DNA from 4 places in the Streptomyces sp. NPDC002446 genome. Region 1 is predicted to be linked to each of the others. Evidence: riboswitches for the same ligand, from Rfam matches in the RefSeq annotation. Region 1 holds a riboswitch; each other region holds the start of a gene.
The links. A riboswitch is a leader RNA that binds a small molecule or an ion and turns the genes downstream of it on or off. The one in region 1 is predicted to bind cobalamin.
Positions count from the first base shown of each region.

Region 2: another riboswitch for cobalamin. It lies ahead of ACWD6P_RS26890 (HoxN/HupN/NixA family nickel/cobalt transporter); the one in region 1 lies ahead of ACWD6P_RS19080 (prenyltransferase/squalene oxidase repeat-containing protein).
Region 3: another riboswitch for cobalamin. It lies ahead of ACWD6P_RS29220 (cobalamin biosynthesis protein); the one in region 1 lies ahead of ACWD6P_RS19080 (prenyltransferase/squalene oxidase repeat-containing protein).
Region 4: another riboswitch for cobalamin. It lies ahead of metE (5-methyltetrahydropteroyltriglutamate--homocysteine S-methyltransferase); the one in region 1 lies ahead of ACWD6P_RS19080 (prenyltransferase/squalene oxidase repeat-containing protein).

Region 1 is NZ_JBSFYC010000031.1:12,233-15,536, reverse strand. Features, by position in the region: gene ACWD6P_RS19090 (aldehyde dehydrogenase) at 1-54, opposite strand, end outside; gene ACWD6P_RS19085 (MBL fold metallo-hydrolase) at 402-1,517, shown strand; cobalamin riboswitch at 1,607-1,754, shown strand; gene ACWD6P_RS19080 (prenyltransferase/squalene oxidase repeat-containing protein) at 1,922-3,229, shown strand; gene ACWD6P_RS19075 (SCO2322 family protein) at 3,274-3,304, shown strand, end outside.
Region 2 is NZ_JBSFYC010000056.1:25,696-28,999, forward strand. Features, by position in the region: gene ACWD6P_RS26885 (VOC family protein) at 1-55, shown strand, start outside; gene ACWD6P_RS26890 (HoxN/HupN/NixA family nickel/cobalt transporter) at 82-1,266, opposite strand; cobalamin riboswitch at 1,265-1,488, opposite strand; gene ACWD6P_RS26895 (alpha/beta fold hydrolase) at 1,526-2,374, opposite strand; gene ACWD6P_RS26900 (MarR family winged helix-turn-helix transcriptional regulator) at 2,434-3,006, opposite strand; gene ACWD6P_RS26905 (nucleoside/nucleotide kinase family protein) at 3,011-3,304, opposite strand, start outside.
Region 3 is NZ_JBSFYC010000066.1:32,144-35,447, forward strand. Features, by position in the region: gene ACWD6P_RS29215 (cobyric acid synthase) at 1-971, opposite strand, end outside; gene ACWD6P_RS29220 (cobalamin biosynthesis protein) at 968-1,930, opposite strand; cobalamin riboswitch at 2,060-2,209, opposite strand; gene ACWD6P_RS29225 (hypothetical protein) at 2,414-2,854, shown strand; gene ACWD6P_RS29230 (caspase family protein) at 2,860-3,304, shown strand, end outside.
Region 4 is NZ_JBSFYC010000006.1:58,767-62,070, forward strand. Features, by position in the region: gene ACWD6P_RS05595 (aldo/keto reductase) at 1-696, opposite strand, end outside; cobalamin riboswitch at 799-1,015, shown strand; gene metE (5-methyltetrahydropteroyltriglutamate--homocysteine S-methyltransferase) at 1,173-3,304, shown strand, end outside.

The DNA of each region.
Region 1 (3,304 bases):
ATCGACCAACTCTCCGCCTATGTAGAGCTTTCCGTGCTCGACGAGGTCGCTCATCGCTGCCGCCTCCTGCGGGTGGGCCGCCTGTCCGAGGTACGTACGCGCTGACGCCTGACGCGGGGTTCTGATGCCGAGTACTGGTGCGGGGTGCCGGTGCGGGTGCGGGTGCGGGGTGCCGGTGCCGCGGCGTGCTGATGCTGCGTCAGGTGAGCCATCGCATCAGGAACTGATACCAGTTCCACCTGGAGGAGTCCACGGCGCGGACGGAATCCCAACAACGGTTCGGCGCAGGCGACTTCAGGGCTCTTTGAAACGAGTTCTAGTTATAGTGAGGGGAGGCGGGAGGCGCCGGGTCTGCCGCGCCGAGAGGCGCCGGGTGTTGGCCGCACCGAGAGGGGACCGGGATGACCACGCAGGTGACCGACCACCGGGGCGGAGTGTGGAGCATCGCCGTCCCCATCCCGGACAACCCGCTCGGCCACACCCTCGTCCACCTCCTGGAGACCGACCGCGGACCGGTGCTCATCGACACCGGCTGGGACGACCCGGACTCCTGGGACACCCTGGTCGCCGGGGTCGCCGCCTGCGGCTTCGCCGTCACCGACCTCCACGGCGTCGTGATCACCCACCATCACCCCGACCACCACGGCCTCTCCGCCGCGGTTCGGGAGGCCTCCGGCGCCTGGGTCGCGATGCACGCGGCGGACACCGCCGTGGTCCGGCGCACCCGCGAGGCCGAGCGGGGCCAGTGGCTCGACTATCTGATCGCCAAGCTGACGGCGGCGGGCGCACCGGAGGACCATCTGGCGCCGCTCCGGGAGGCGCGCGCCAACGGGGGCGGCCGCGGAGTGCCCGGCCAACGGGCCGCGCTGCCGGACCGTGGGATCGACCCCGGTGAGCTGATCGACCTGCCGGGGCGCCGGCTGCGCGCCATCTGGACGCCGGGGCACACGCCGGGGCATGTGTGCCTCCACCTGGAGGAGAGGCATCCGGGAGCGGGTCGCCGTCCGGCGGAGGAGGAGCGGCCGGCGGGCGAGAACCGTCCGGCGGAGGAGGGGCGGCCGGGCGGGCGGGCTCGCGGCTTCGGGCGGCTCTTCTCCGGCGACCACCTCCTGCCCGGCATCACCCCGCACATCGGCCTGTACGAGGACCCGGACGACGCCACGGAGACCGACCCCCTGGGCGACTACCTCGCCTCCCTCGAACGCATCGGCCGGCTCGCCCCCGCCGAGGTGCTCCCCGCCCACCAGCACGCCTTCAGCGACGCGGGCGCACGCGTACGCGAGCTCATCGCTCACCACGAAGAGCGGCTCTCCGGACTGAGAGCACTGCTCCGCGAACCGCTCACCCCCTGGCAGCTCGCCGTGGCCATGGAGTGGAACCGCCCCTGGGAACGGATCCCCTACGCCTCCCGGAACATCGCCCTCTCGGAGGCCGAGGCGCATCTGCGCCACCTGGTGAAGCGGGGGGTTGCGGAGCGGGTACCGGGCTCCGACCCGGCGGCCTACCAGGCGGTGTGACGCGCCGGGGGGCGCGCGGCACACGGGCCGCGCAGGGCGCCTGCCGCCTCCCCCGTCCGTACGCGCGGGCGAGCCCGGGCCGGGCGCCGGTTAAGGTGTCCGGGACAACTTCATCCGTACCCGATCGGGGGAAGCCGGTGGAAATCCGGCGCTGACCCGCAACCGTGAGGACGGCCGTCCAGGCAGCACGCCGACGGCCGTACGAGCCGGAGCACCCGGTGGGGCACGACCAAGGCTCCCGCCACCGGAACCGCCGCCGCTGCGGACGGCCGGTGCGCGGCACCGTCGAGGTATACGGAGCTGAGCCCGGTGCCACCGCGCCCGATCGCAGGATCGGCGTCCGGCGGTCGGCCGAGCGCGGCTGCGTACCACCGCCGCGACCCGACCCGAGAGGCACCGACCCGATGGCCCCCATGGCTCCCCAGGCCCCTTCGACGCACTCCGTCGCCTTGGTGGCGCGCCGCGCCGCCATGGCGCTGGCGGCCGCGGCGGTGCTGGGCGCGGCCGCGGCCCCGGCCGCGTTCGCGACCCCCGCGGCCGGCCCGTCGGCGTCCCCCAAGAAGCTGCCCGACGGGCTCTACGGCACCAAGGACCCGCAGTACGACGGTGTGTGGCGGCAGTCGCTCGCGCTGCTGGCGCAGGACACGGTCGGTGTACGGCCGGCGGCCTCGGCCGTGGACTGGCTGGTCGGCCAGCAGTGTGCGGACGGCTCGTTCACCGCCTTCCGCGCCGAGCCGGCCAAGCCCTGCGATGCCAAGGCGATGCGGGACACCAACCAGACGGCCGCCGCCGTACAGGCGCTGGCCGCGCTCGGCGGGCACGGCGAGACCGTCAAGAAGGCCGTGAGCTGGCTGAAGTCGGTGCAGAACGAGGACGGTGGCTGGAGCTCGATGGCCGGCTCGGCCAGCGACGCCAACTCCACCTCCGTCGTCATCGGCGCGCTCACGGCGGCCGGTGAGAAGCCGGAGTCGGTCACCTCGAAGAAGGGCGGCAAGACCCCCTACGAGGCGCTGCTCACCTTCCAGCTGGGCTGCGCCCCGAAGGAGGGCGAGCGCGGTGCGTTCACCTTCCAGCTCAAGGGCGCGGCGCCGAACGCGGACGCCACCGCGGCCGCCGTGACCGGCGCACTGGGCAAGGGCTTTGTCGTGGCGCCGGCCGACAAGGGTGCGGACACCCCCGTCAAGCCGCTGACCTGCAAGGACAGCAAGCAGCCGAAGGCCGCCGAGCCGCAGCAGGCCGCGGACGGCGGCGCCGCCTACCTCGTCGCCCAGCTGGAGGCGAACGGGCAGCATCTGCTCTCCGCGATGCCGGGCCAGGAGAAGCAGCCCGATGTCGGAAACACCGCCGATGCCGTGGTGGCGCTGGCGGCCGGGGCGCACGGCGCCGCGGCCCACAAGCCGCTGCAGTGGCTGGAGAAGAACGCGGCGGACTGGGCCGAGCAGAGCGGCCCCGCCGCCTACGCCCAGCTGGTGCTCGCCGCGCACGCCACCGGCACCGACCCGCGCTCCTTCGGGGGCACCGACCTGGTGGCCGCGCTGAACAAGACGGGGCCCAAGCCGGCCGGTACCGCGAAGCCGTCGGCGGAGCACACCAAGGACGCCGAGGAGACCGACGGCGGCATCAGCGTGTGGTGGGTCATCGGCGTCGGGCTGGCCGTCGGCGCCGGCATCGGCTTCCTGCTGAGCGGCCGTAAGAAGAAGAACGAGCTCTGATGGGGCGCATGCGGCGGATTCGGCTGATGCGGCGTAGCCGACTCATGCGGTGGGGCAGGGTCGCCGGCACGCTGC
Region 2 (3,304 bases), on a different contig from region 1:
GAGGCGCTGGGGGCCGGATCTGGTGACGGGCGCGGCGGCCGGGTCGGCCACCTGAGGGGCGGCCGGGACCCGTGCCGTGTCTCAGGAGGCCGACGTCGGCGCCGCCTGCTCCGCCGTCTTGGCCCTCTCGGCCGACTCCGCCCGCTTCGCCCAGCGCTTCTCCACGCCGCTCAGCCGCCAGTACGCCAGCGCCGCGGCCCACACCACCACGAACAGGCCGACGATGATGAAGCCGACGTTGTCGAGGTCGATGGCGGAGATCCAGCTGGTCACGGGGTCGCTGAGGGCGAGTTTGTCGTGCAGCACGGTCACCAGCTCGATGGTGCCGATGAAGAAGGCGACGGCGATCGACAGACCGGTGATGGTGAGGTTGTAGTAGACCTTGCGCACCGGGTTGGAGAACGCCCACTGGTAGGCGAAGTTCATGAAGGTGCCGTCGAGGGTGTCGAAGAGGCTCATGCCGGCGGCGAACAGCAGCGGCAGGCACAGGATCGCGTACCACGGCAGGCCGGCCGCGGCGCCGCTGCCCGCCATCACCATCAGGGTCACCTCGGTCGCGGTGTCGAAGCCGAGCCCGAAGAGGAAGCCGAGCGGGAACATCTGGCCGGGGCGGGAGATCGAGCGGGTGAAGCGCCCCAGGAAGCGGTTCATGAAACCGCGGGAATCCAGGCGCTGCTCCAGCTCGGCCTCGTCGTAGCGGCCGTCGCGCATGCCCTGGAAGACCCGCCAGATCCCCGCCAGCGCGATGAGGTTGAGGGCGGCGATGAGGTAGAGGAACGTCCCCGAGACGGTGGTGCCGACAGTGCCGAGGATCTGGTGGGTGCGGGACTCGTCGTCGAGCAGGGTGCCGGCGAGCTGGGCGCCGCCCGCCACCAGGGCGGCCATCGCGACGACCACGCTGGAGTGGCCGAGCGCGAACCAGAAGCCCACCGAGACCGGCCGCTTGCCGTCGGCCATCAGCTTGCGGGTGGTGTTGTCGATCGCGGCGATGTGGTCGGCGTCGAAGGCGTGCCGCATGCCGAGGGTGTACGCGGTGATGCCGAGCCCGACGCCGAAGACCTGGCTTCCGACGGAGTAGTGGTTCGGGACCACGAGGACGAAGAGCACGCCGAAGGCGACGACATGCAGGCCGGCTATGACGGCCATTAGGCCCGCGGTGCGGACGGTGTCCTGACGGCGCCAGCGGAACGCGGGCGTGGCAGGGGGCTTCGGGGTATCGGTGGACAGGGCCATCCGGCGGTCACGCTCCAGCACCTCGTGGATCAGTTCGTGAGATGCCGTGGCCGGTCTCCTGGCTTACGGGTTCGCTGACGCTGTTCCCGCCCCCGCCTTCCCGGCCGCAGGCTGCGGTCAGTGGCGCCGTACGCGCGCCATGCGCGTACGGAGAAGGGCCGGAAACTCCCCGATCACAGTGGCGAGGGCCGCTCCGGCCTGGGACCACAAGGTCCGTCACCGGTCTTCCCGAACACCACGGCCCGGCCACTCTAGCTGCCGGTGGGGACGGAGGACGACCGATGTCAGCAGGTCAGTAGGCCAAGGACGAGAGGAAGGCGTGCAGTTCGCGGTCGTAGAGCGCGGTGTTCTCCAGATTGACCATATGGGCCGCGCTCGGTATGCGGACTCTTCGGGCGCCGGGGACGGTCAGCGCTATCGCATGGGCGTTGGCGGAGATGTCCGAACTGTCGAGGTCGCCGTCGAACACGACCGTCGGCACCCTGATCTCGCCCAGGCGGTCGGCGGCCCCGACCTCGAGGGGCATCCCGCCGCCAAGGCCGTCGGCGTGCACCTCGACGTTGGCCATGGCCGAGGCGCGCATCCGCTCGCGGAACCCCGGGTGCACGGCGGAGGGTTCACGATGCGGACCGTCCACCCACATCCGCAGGAAGTGCTCCACATAGCGCTCGGCGCCGTCCGGCGTGCCGATGGCCGCCACCTGCTCCCTTATGTGCTCCAGCACGAAGGGGTCGGTGAACGGGCGGCCGCTGATGCCGGGAGAGGCGAGCGCGAGGGCCGTCACCCGGTCCGGGTGGGCTATCGCGGTGTCGAGCGCGACCCGCGAACCGTGGGAGAGGCCGACGAGGACGGCGCTGGGGACATCGAGCGCGTCGAGGAGGGCGCACAGGTCGTCGTGGTTGGCGTAGTCCCCGGCCACCGTGGAGGACAGGCCATGGCCGCGGAAGTCGTAGCGGATCGCGCGGAGGCCGGAGTTCACCAGCCAGGCGAACTGTTCGTCCCACATGTGCTGGTCGAGCATGCCGCCGTGCAGCAGCACCACCGCGGGGCCCGAGCCGGCCGTCTCGTAGAACAGCTCGCCGTCGTCGACCGGCACGAGGCCGTTGTCGATCTCGGACCAGGCGGTGATTGCTCGGGTCATGCTCCGGGTCGTCCTTTGCGCGGGAGAGGCGGTGAGTGGGGGAGGTGGGCTGGGTGTCGTTACTGTCGCGGCTGTGGGGTTTTCGCGGCTTTCGGCGCTTTCAGGGTTTTCGTTGAGGGAACGTGTGAGTCGTTCGCTTCGTTCGCTGTGTTCGCCAGGTGCCGGAATTCCTCGTCGAGTCGGTCGAGTACGCGCAGCGTGGTGCGGACGTCGTCGGCGGGCAGGTCGGCCAGCCGGCGCCGCAGCTCCGTCGACTCGAAGTCCTGGATCCTGCGTATCGCCGCTGCTCCTTCGGCGGTGAGCTCGATCAGGGACGAGCGGCGGTGCGCGGGGTTGGGTGCCGTCACGACCAGGCCCAGCTCCGCGGCGTGGTTCACCCAGCGCTGCACCGGCTGTCTGTCCAGCCCCATCGAACGGGCCAACTGCGGTACGGTCCGCGGCCCTTCGCTACGAAGGGCGTCCAGCAGGGCATGCTCGCCGGCGGTCAGGCCCGTGCCCGTCAGCTCGCGCTCCACCGCGCGGACGACCGTGCGGTGGAGCGGCCACAGGCGTCTGATGACGCCGTACAGCAGGTCTTCGGTGGGCGTCGGCCCGGTGTCGCGCGTCCCCGCGCCCCCCTCATTGACACTCATGTTGTCATGATGACATCGATGATGTCGCTTGGGAAGGGGTTGGCGGTGGAGCCGCTTCGGGCGTGAAGGTGATGACGAGATCGGCGCGGTCGCGAGTCGCCGCCACGACACGGGCGTTGGCCTCGTCCGAGGTGTGCACGAACCGCTCGGCGTCGGCGCGCGGGCGCCCGAAGTGCTCATGGCGGTCGACCAGCCGGCGGATCCGCTCCGAGCTGTCCAGATCCACGTACCAGACCTCGTCGAGCAGCGCGCGCACCCGCGACCAGGGCGCGGAGTCGAGGAGGAGGTAATTGCCTTC
Region 3 (3,304 bases), on a different contig from region 1:
CGTACGGTGCCCCGCGTCCCCGGCAGCACCACCAGGTCCGCGTCGGCCAGCTCCTCGGCGCGGTCCACGAACCGCACCACCACGCCCGGTTCGGCGGCCAGCGCGTCCACGTCCGTGAAGTTCGACATCAGCGGTACGGCGCAGACCGCCACCCGCAGCACGTCCGCGCCGTGCGGGGGCGCCACCACGCTCTCGCGCACCGCGCCGCGCAGCGACACCCGCAGGCCGTCCTCCTCGTCGATGCCGAGCCCGTGCGCGAACGGCAGGACGCCCAGCGCCGGCCGGCCGGTGAGGCCGCGCAGCATCTCCAGCCCCGGCTCCAGCAGCGTCACATCGCCCCGGAACTTGTTGACGAGGTACCCCGCGACCAGCGCCTGGTCCTCCTTCGACAGCAGTGCGGTGGTGCCGAAGAAGGAGGCGAACACCCCGCCGCGGTCGATGTCCCCGACCACGACGACCGGGATCCGGGCTGCCCTGGCGATGCCCATGTTCACGATGTCGGTGCGCCGCAGATTGATCTCGGCGGGGCTGCCGGCGCCCTCGCAGATCACCGCGTCGTGCGTCCGCCGCAGCTCGGCCAGGCAGTCGGTGACGGTACCCAGCAACTGCTCCTGGCGCCCGGCGTGGTAGCCGCGGGCACTGAGCTCACCGACCGGCTTGCCCAGCAGCACCACCTGACTGCTGCGGTCGCCGCCCGGCTTGAGCAGGACGGGGTTCATCAGCGCGGTCGGCTCCATCCGCGCCGCGGCGGCCTGCATCGCCTGGGCCCGGCCGATCTCCGCGCCCTCGCGCGTGACGAACGAGTTCAGCGACATGTTCTGCGCCTTGAACGGCGCCACCTTGACGCCCTGCCGGACCAGCCAGCGGCAGATCCCCGCCGTCACCACGCTCTTGCCGGCGTCGGACGTCGTACCCGCCACCAGCAGACCACCGCCGACGCCCCCGCCGGACCCCGCCAACCGCCCGCTCACCGTTGCCTCCCGATCCCGCGCCGCAGCGCGCCCACCGCCAGCCGCCCCGCCACCGTCGTCGCCAGCGCCAGCACACTCACCCGGCGCGAGAGCCGCACCGCCCGCTCGATGTCGTCCACCGCGACCGGCCGTGCCCCGCCGTTGAGCACCGGGCGGTGCTCGACCCGCCCGCCGTACGCCAGCGTGCCGCCCAGCCGTACGCCCAGAGCACCCGCGAACGACGCCTCCACCGGGCCCGCGTTGGGGCTCGGGTGCGCACCGCCGTCCGCCCGCCAGGCCCGCAGCGCGCCGCGCCGGTCGGGACCGGCGAGCACGGTCAGTGCGGCGGTCAGCCGGGAGCCGGGCCAGCCGGCGAGGTCGTCGAGCCGGGCCGAGGCCCAGCCGAAGCGGCGGTGGCGCGGCGACTTGTGACCCACCATCGCGTCCAGGGTGTTGACGGCGCGGAACGCCACGAGACCGGGCACACCGCCCAACGCGCCCCACACCAGGGCGCCCACCACCGCGTCCGAGGTGTTCTCGGCGACCGACTCCACCACCGCGCGGGCCATCTGCCCGCCGTCCAGCGCCTGGGGATCGCGACCGCACAGATGCGGCAGCCGCTCCCGCGCCACGTCCAGATCCGCCGCCGCGAGCGCACCGCCGACGGCCCGTGCCTCGCGGCCCAGCGAGGTGCCGCCCAGCACGGCCCAGACCGTCGCCGCGGTCAGCGCGACCCGGGCGCCGCGGTGGCCTCCCACGGCGCGCTGGACCAGCGCGGCACCGGCGGCCGCACCGCCCGCGCACAGCACGGCGTGCGCCGCACCGTACCCGCGGTGGTCGCGCCACAGCCGGCGTTCCACGGCGCCCGCGGCCCGGCCGAACGCGGCCACCGGATGGCCGCGCCGCGGATCCGCCGCGATCAGATCGCCGAGGAAGCCGAGGACCGCGCCGCACGCATATCCCGCGTGTTCGCCGCGCATCGGGTCAGCCCGCCGTCAGGCCTCGAAGGGGCCCTGCGGCAGCGGGAAGTGGGGCTCTCGAACGGCGGCCGGGCATGGCGGTATGTCCTCACTCAGGGTCCGCGCCCTGGCTCGACGTGACGGCGACAAGAGTCTCCTGGCTCCCGGATCGGCGTGGCCTCCGGCCTTCCAGTCCTGTGTACGCGGTGCGGCGTACACGAGGCGGACCGTGGCCTTCGCTGGAGGAACGCTCCCCGGTGACAGTGGCGGGACCGCGCCGGATTCTCACCGGACTTCCTCATCTGTCGCCGATTGGCTCCGGCAGTCCACCACGCCCCGCGAATGCCCGTCAACTCACCCTTGACCTGCGACGCTGCCCCGTGGCAGGGGCTGTGGCACACGCCACAGGGTGGCAACGGCGTCACAGACGGTTGCCCCCGCACCTGATCCCACGTCACTATCGGGTGCACGGCGGCGAAGGGGCCGCCGGAAGGGGGCTGGGGGATGCCGGAGAGCGCCGGTCATCACGAGATCCGCATCAGGATCACGGGGACGAACAATCCGCAGCAGGACATCGACGACCTCCGCGCGTGGCTGGAGCGCGAACCCTGGCTGACCCGTCGGGAACACGCGTGGGAGCAGCGGCCGCGGCCCGCGCACGAGGCGGACGGCACGGACCCGGCCGCCGCACCCGGCCCGGCCGACATGGCCGTGGGCGTGGACGACCTGATCCTGGTGATCGTGGGTGCGGTCGCCGCCGAGGCCGCCAAGGGCCTCGGCATCGCCCTGCGGGAGTGGCTGCGGCGCCGCAAGGAGGAGCGGGCCGAGGGCGAGGTGCCCGCCGTCGACGTCGGCACGGGCGGCGAGCTGCACGCGGTCGGCGACACCGAACGCCCGGATCCCGGCAGCCCGGCGCATGAGGGCGGCAGCACCGGCGAGGGCTGACCCGGATGGTCGAATACGACGCGCGGGGAAAGATCAACCGCGCGGTGCTCATCGGTGTCCACGACTATGCGGCGCTGAGCGGTCTGCCGGCGGTGGAGGACAACGCCCCCGAGCTCCGGCGCGCGCTGACCGGCACCGATCTGTTCACCGCCGACGAGGTCACCGTCTGCCGCCCCGTGGAGCCGTGGGAGGTGGCGCAGGCGCTCAAGACCGCCGCCGACGAGGCGCGCGGTCTGCTGCTGGTGCACTTCTCCGGCCACGGCCGGGTCGGCAGCGACGGCGGCGATCTGCAGCTGATGGTCGGCGCCTCGGTGCCCCGGCAGAGCCACACCACCGTCTCCTGGCAGGACGCGGTGCTCTCCTGCCTGGACCACGCGCGGGCCGAGCGCATCGTGATCGTCCTGGAGTGCTGCTACGCCGGCAACGCCGACGGGGCCTTCCACTCCCTGC
Region 4 (3,304 bases), on a different contig from region 1:
AGCGACGACGTCCAGCCGCCCGGTCCCGCCACGGCGGTACTTTCCGGTGAGCCTCCCGGCGGCGAGCGGCGCCCAGGCCAGCACGGCCAGGTCGAAGGCGCGGGCCTGCGGCAGCAACTCCCGCTCCGGCGTGCGCTCCAGCAGGTTGTAGCGCAGCTGCGAGCCCGCGAAGGCCGTCCAACCGCGCAGCTCGGCGAGCGTGTTGGCCTGCGCGATCTCCCAGGCGGGCCAGTCGGAGACGCCGATGTACTGGACCTTGCCGGAACGCACCAGGTCGTCGAGCGCCCGCATGACCTCCTCGACCGGGGTGAAGTTGTCCCGTGCATGCACCCACAGCACATCGAGGTGGTCGGTGCGCAGCCGGTCCAGACTCGCCTCCACCGACCGGACGAGGTTCTTGCGGTGGTTGCCGGCCGCGTTCACATCGCCCTTGCGGGTCGCGCAGGTGTACTTGCTGGCGAGGACGAACCCGTCCCGGCGCCCTTCGAGCAGCTCCCCGAGCATCCGCTCGGCGGCGCCGTCAGTGTAGTTGTTCGCGGTGTCGACGAAGTTGCCGCCGGCGTCCGCGTAGGCGTCCAGGATCCGGCCGCTGGTCTCCTTGCCGGCGCCCCACCCCCACTCCTCGCCGAAGGTCATGGTCCCCAGGCTCAGCTCGCTCACCCGCAGACCGGTCCTGCCGAACAGTGTGTAGCGCACGGTGTTCCCTTCGCTCGGTACGTGATCGGCACGCTAGGCGCTGGAGCGCACTCCAGCTCAAGGCCTGCTCGAATGCGGATACCCGATGCCTGCGGAAGGGCCTAAGGTGACGAGTGCGTCTGGTTCGCCCTGCCCGCCAGGCAGGCGCGTCGTAAGAGGGAACCCGGTGTGAATCCGGGACTGCCCCGCAGCGGTGAGTGGGAACGACCGCCGTCATACGCACTGGACCCGGCCGGGTCTGGGAAGCGACGGCCAGTAGGTGTCCGCCTCGGCGGATGTGCCCACGAGTCCGAATACCTGCCAGTGCCCCCGTGCGACCTGTGTGCGGGGTGATCTCGGTGACCTCGAGGGCGGGTCGGCGGACAAGTCAGGCGGCACGGGCGGCGGCAGCGCACCCACCCATCCGCCCGGTTCGGCCACCCTTCGCGCCCTCCCCCGTCCCCGGGGTCGAGTCGACACTCGCGAAGGAGAGTTCCGTGACCAGCACATCCGCAGCGGCGGCAGTACGGGCCACCGTGCACGGCTACCCCCGGCAGGGGCAGAACCGTGAACTGAAGAGGGCCATCGAGGGCTACTGGAAGGGCCGGGTGAGCGCGGACGCCCTGCGGACCACCGCGGCCGGGCTGCGCCGCGGCAACTGGCAGCGGCTCGCCGAGGCCGGTATCGACGAGGTGCCGACCGGCGACTTCTCCTACTACGACCACGTCCTGGACACCAGCGTGATGGTCGGTGCGATCCCGGAGCGGCACCGTGCCGCGGTGGCCGCCGACCGGTTGGACGGCTACTTCGCGATGGCCCGCGGCACCCAGGAGGTGGCGCCGCTGGAGATGACCAAGTGGTTCGACACCAACTACCACTATCTCGTACCGGAGTTGGGCCCGGACACGGTCTTCGCCGCGGACTCCGCCAAGCAGGTCGCCGAGCTGACCGAAGCCCTCGAACTCGGCCTGGCCGCCCGCCCGGTGCTGGTCGGCCCGGTCACCTACCTCCTGCTGGCCAAGCCCGCGCCCGGCGTCGCGGCGGGCTTCGATCCGCTGACACTGCTCGACCGGCTGCTGCCCGTCTACGCCGAGGTGCTCGCCGACCTCCGGGCGGCGGGCGCCGAGTGGGTGCAGCTCGACGAGCCCGCCCTCGTCCAGGACCGCTCCCCCGCCGAGCTGAACGCCGCGGCGCGCGCCTACCGCGACCTGGGCACCCTCACCGACCGCCCGAAGCTGCTGGTCGCCTCGTACTTCGACCGGCTCGGCGAGGCGCTGCCGGTGCTGGCGAAGGCGCCGGTCGACGGGCTGGCGCTGGACTTCACCGGCGCCGCGGCCGCCAACCTCGCCGATCTCGCCGCGGCCGGCGGGCTGCCCGGCAAGCGGCTGGTGGCCGGCGTCGTCAACGGCCGCAACGTCTGGCTCAACGACTTCGAGAAGTCGCTGGCCACGCTGGGCACCCTGCTCGGCCTCGCCGACCGGGTGGACGTGTCCTCCTCCTGCTCGCTGCTGCACGTCCCGCTGGACGCCGCCGCCGAGCCCGAGGTCGACCCGCAGATCGCCCGCTGGCTGTCCTTCGCCCGTCAGAAGTGCGCGGAGATCGTCACGCTGGCGCGCGGCCTGGCCCGGGGCACCGGGTCCATCAGGGCCGAACTCGCCGCCAACCGCGCCGCCCTGGCCTCCCGGGCCGGCTCCGCGCTCACCCATGACCCCGCGGTACGCGCCCGCGCCGCGGCCGTCACCGACGGCGACGCGCGCCGCTCGGCACCGTACGCCGAGCGGGCCGCCGCCCAGCGCGCCCACCTCGGGCTGCCGCTGCTGCCGACGACCACCATCGGCTCGTTCCCGCAGACCGCCGAACTGCGCACCGCCCGCGCCGACCTGCGCGCCGGCCGGATCGACGCCGCGGCCTACGAGGAGCGCATCGCGGCGGAGATCCACGAGGTCCTCGCCTTCCAGGAGAAGGCCGGTCTCGACGTCCTCGTGCACGGCGAGCCGGAGCGCAACGACATGGTCCAGTACTTCGCCGAGCAGCTCACCGGCTACCTCGCCACCCGGCAAGGCTGGGTCCAGTCGTACGGCACCCGCTATGTCCGCCCGCCGATCCTGGCCGGGGACATCTCCCGGCCCGAGCCGATGACGGTCCGCTGGACGACCTACGCCCAGTCCCTCACCGAGCGGCCCGTCAAGGGCATGCTCACCGGCCCGGTCACCATGCTCGCCTGGTCCTTCGTCCGCGACGACCAGCCGCTCGCCGACACCGCCCGGCAGGTCGCGCTCGCCCTGCGCGACGAGGTGGCCGACCTCGAAGCGGCCGGCACCGCGGTCATCCAGGTCGACGAGCCCGCCCTGCGCGAGACGCTGCCGCTGCGCGCCGCCGGCCGCGACGCGTATCTGGCCTGGGCCACCGAGGCGTTCCGCCTCTCCACGGGCGGCGTCCGCCCGGGCACCCAGATCCACACCCACATGTGCTACGCCGAGTTCGGCGACATCCTCCAGGCGATCGACGACCTGGACGCCGATGTCATCAGCCTGGAGGCGGCCCGCTCGCACATGCAGGTCGCCGGCGAACTCGCCACCGCCGGCTATCCGCGCGAGGTGGGACCCGGTGTCTACGACATCCACTCCCC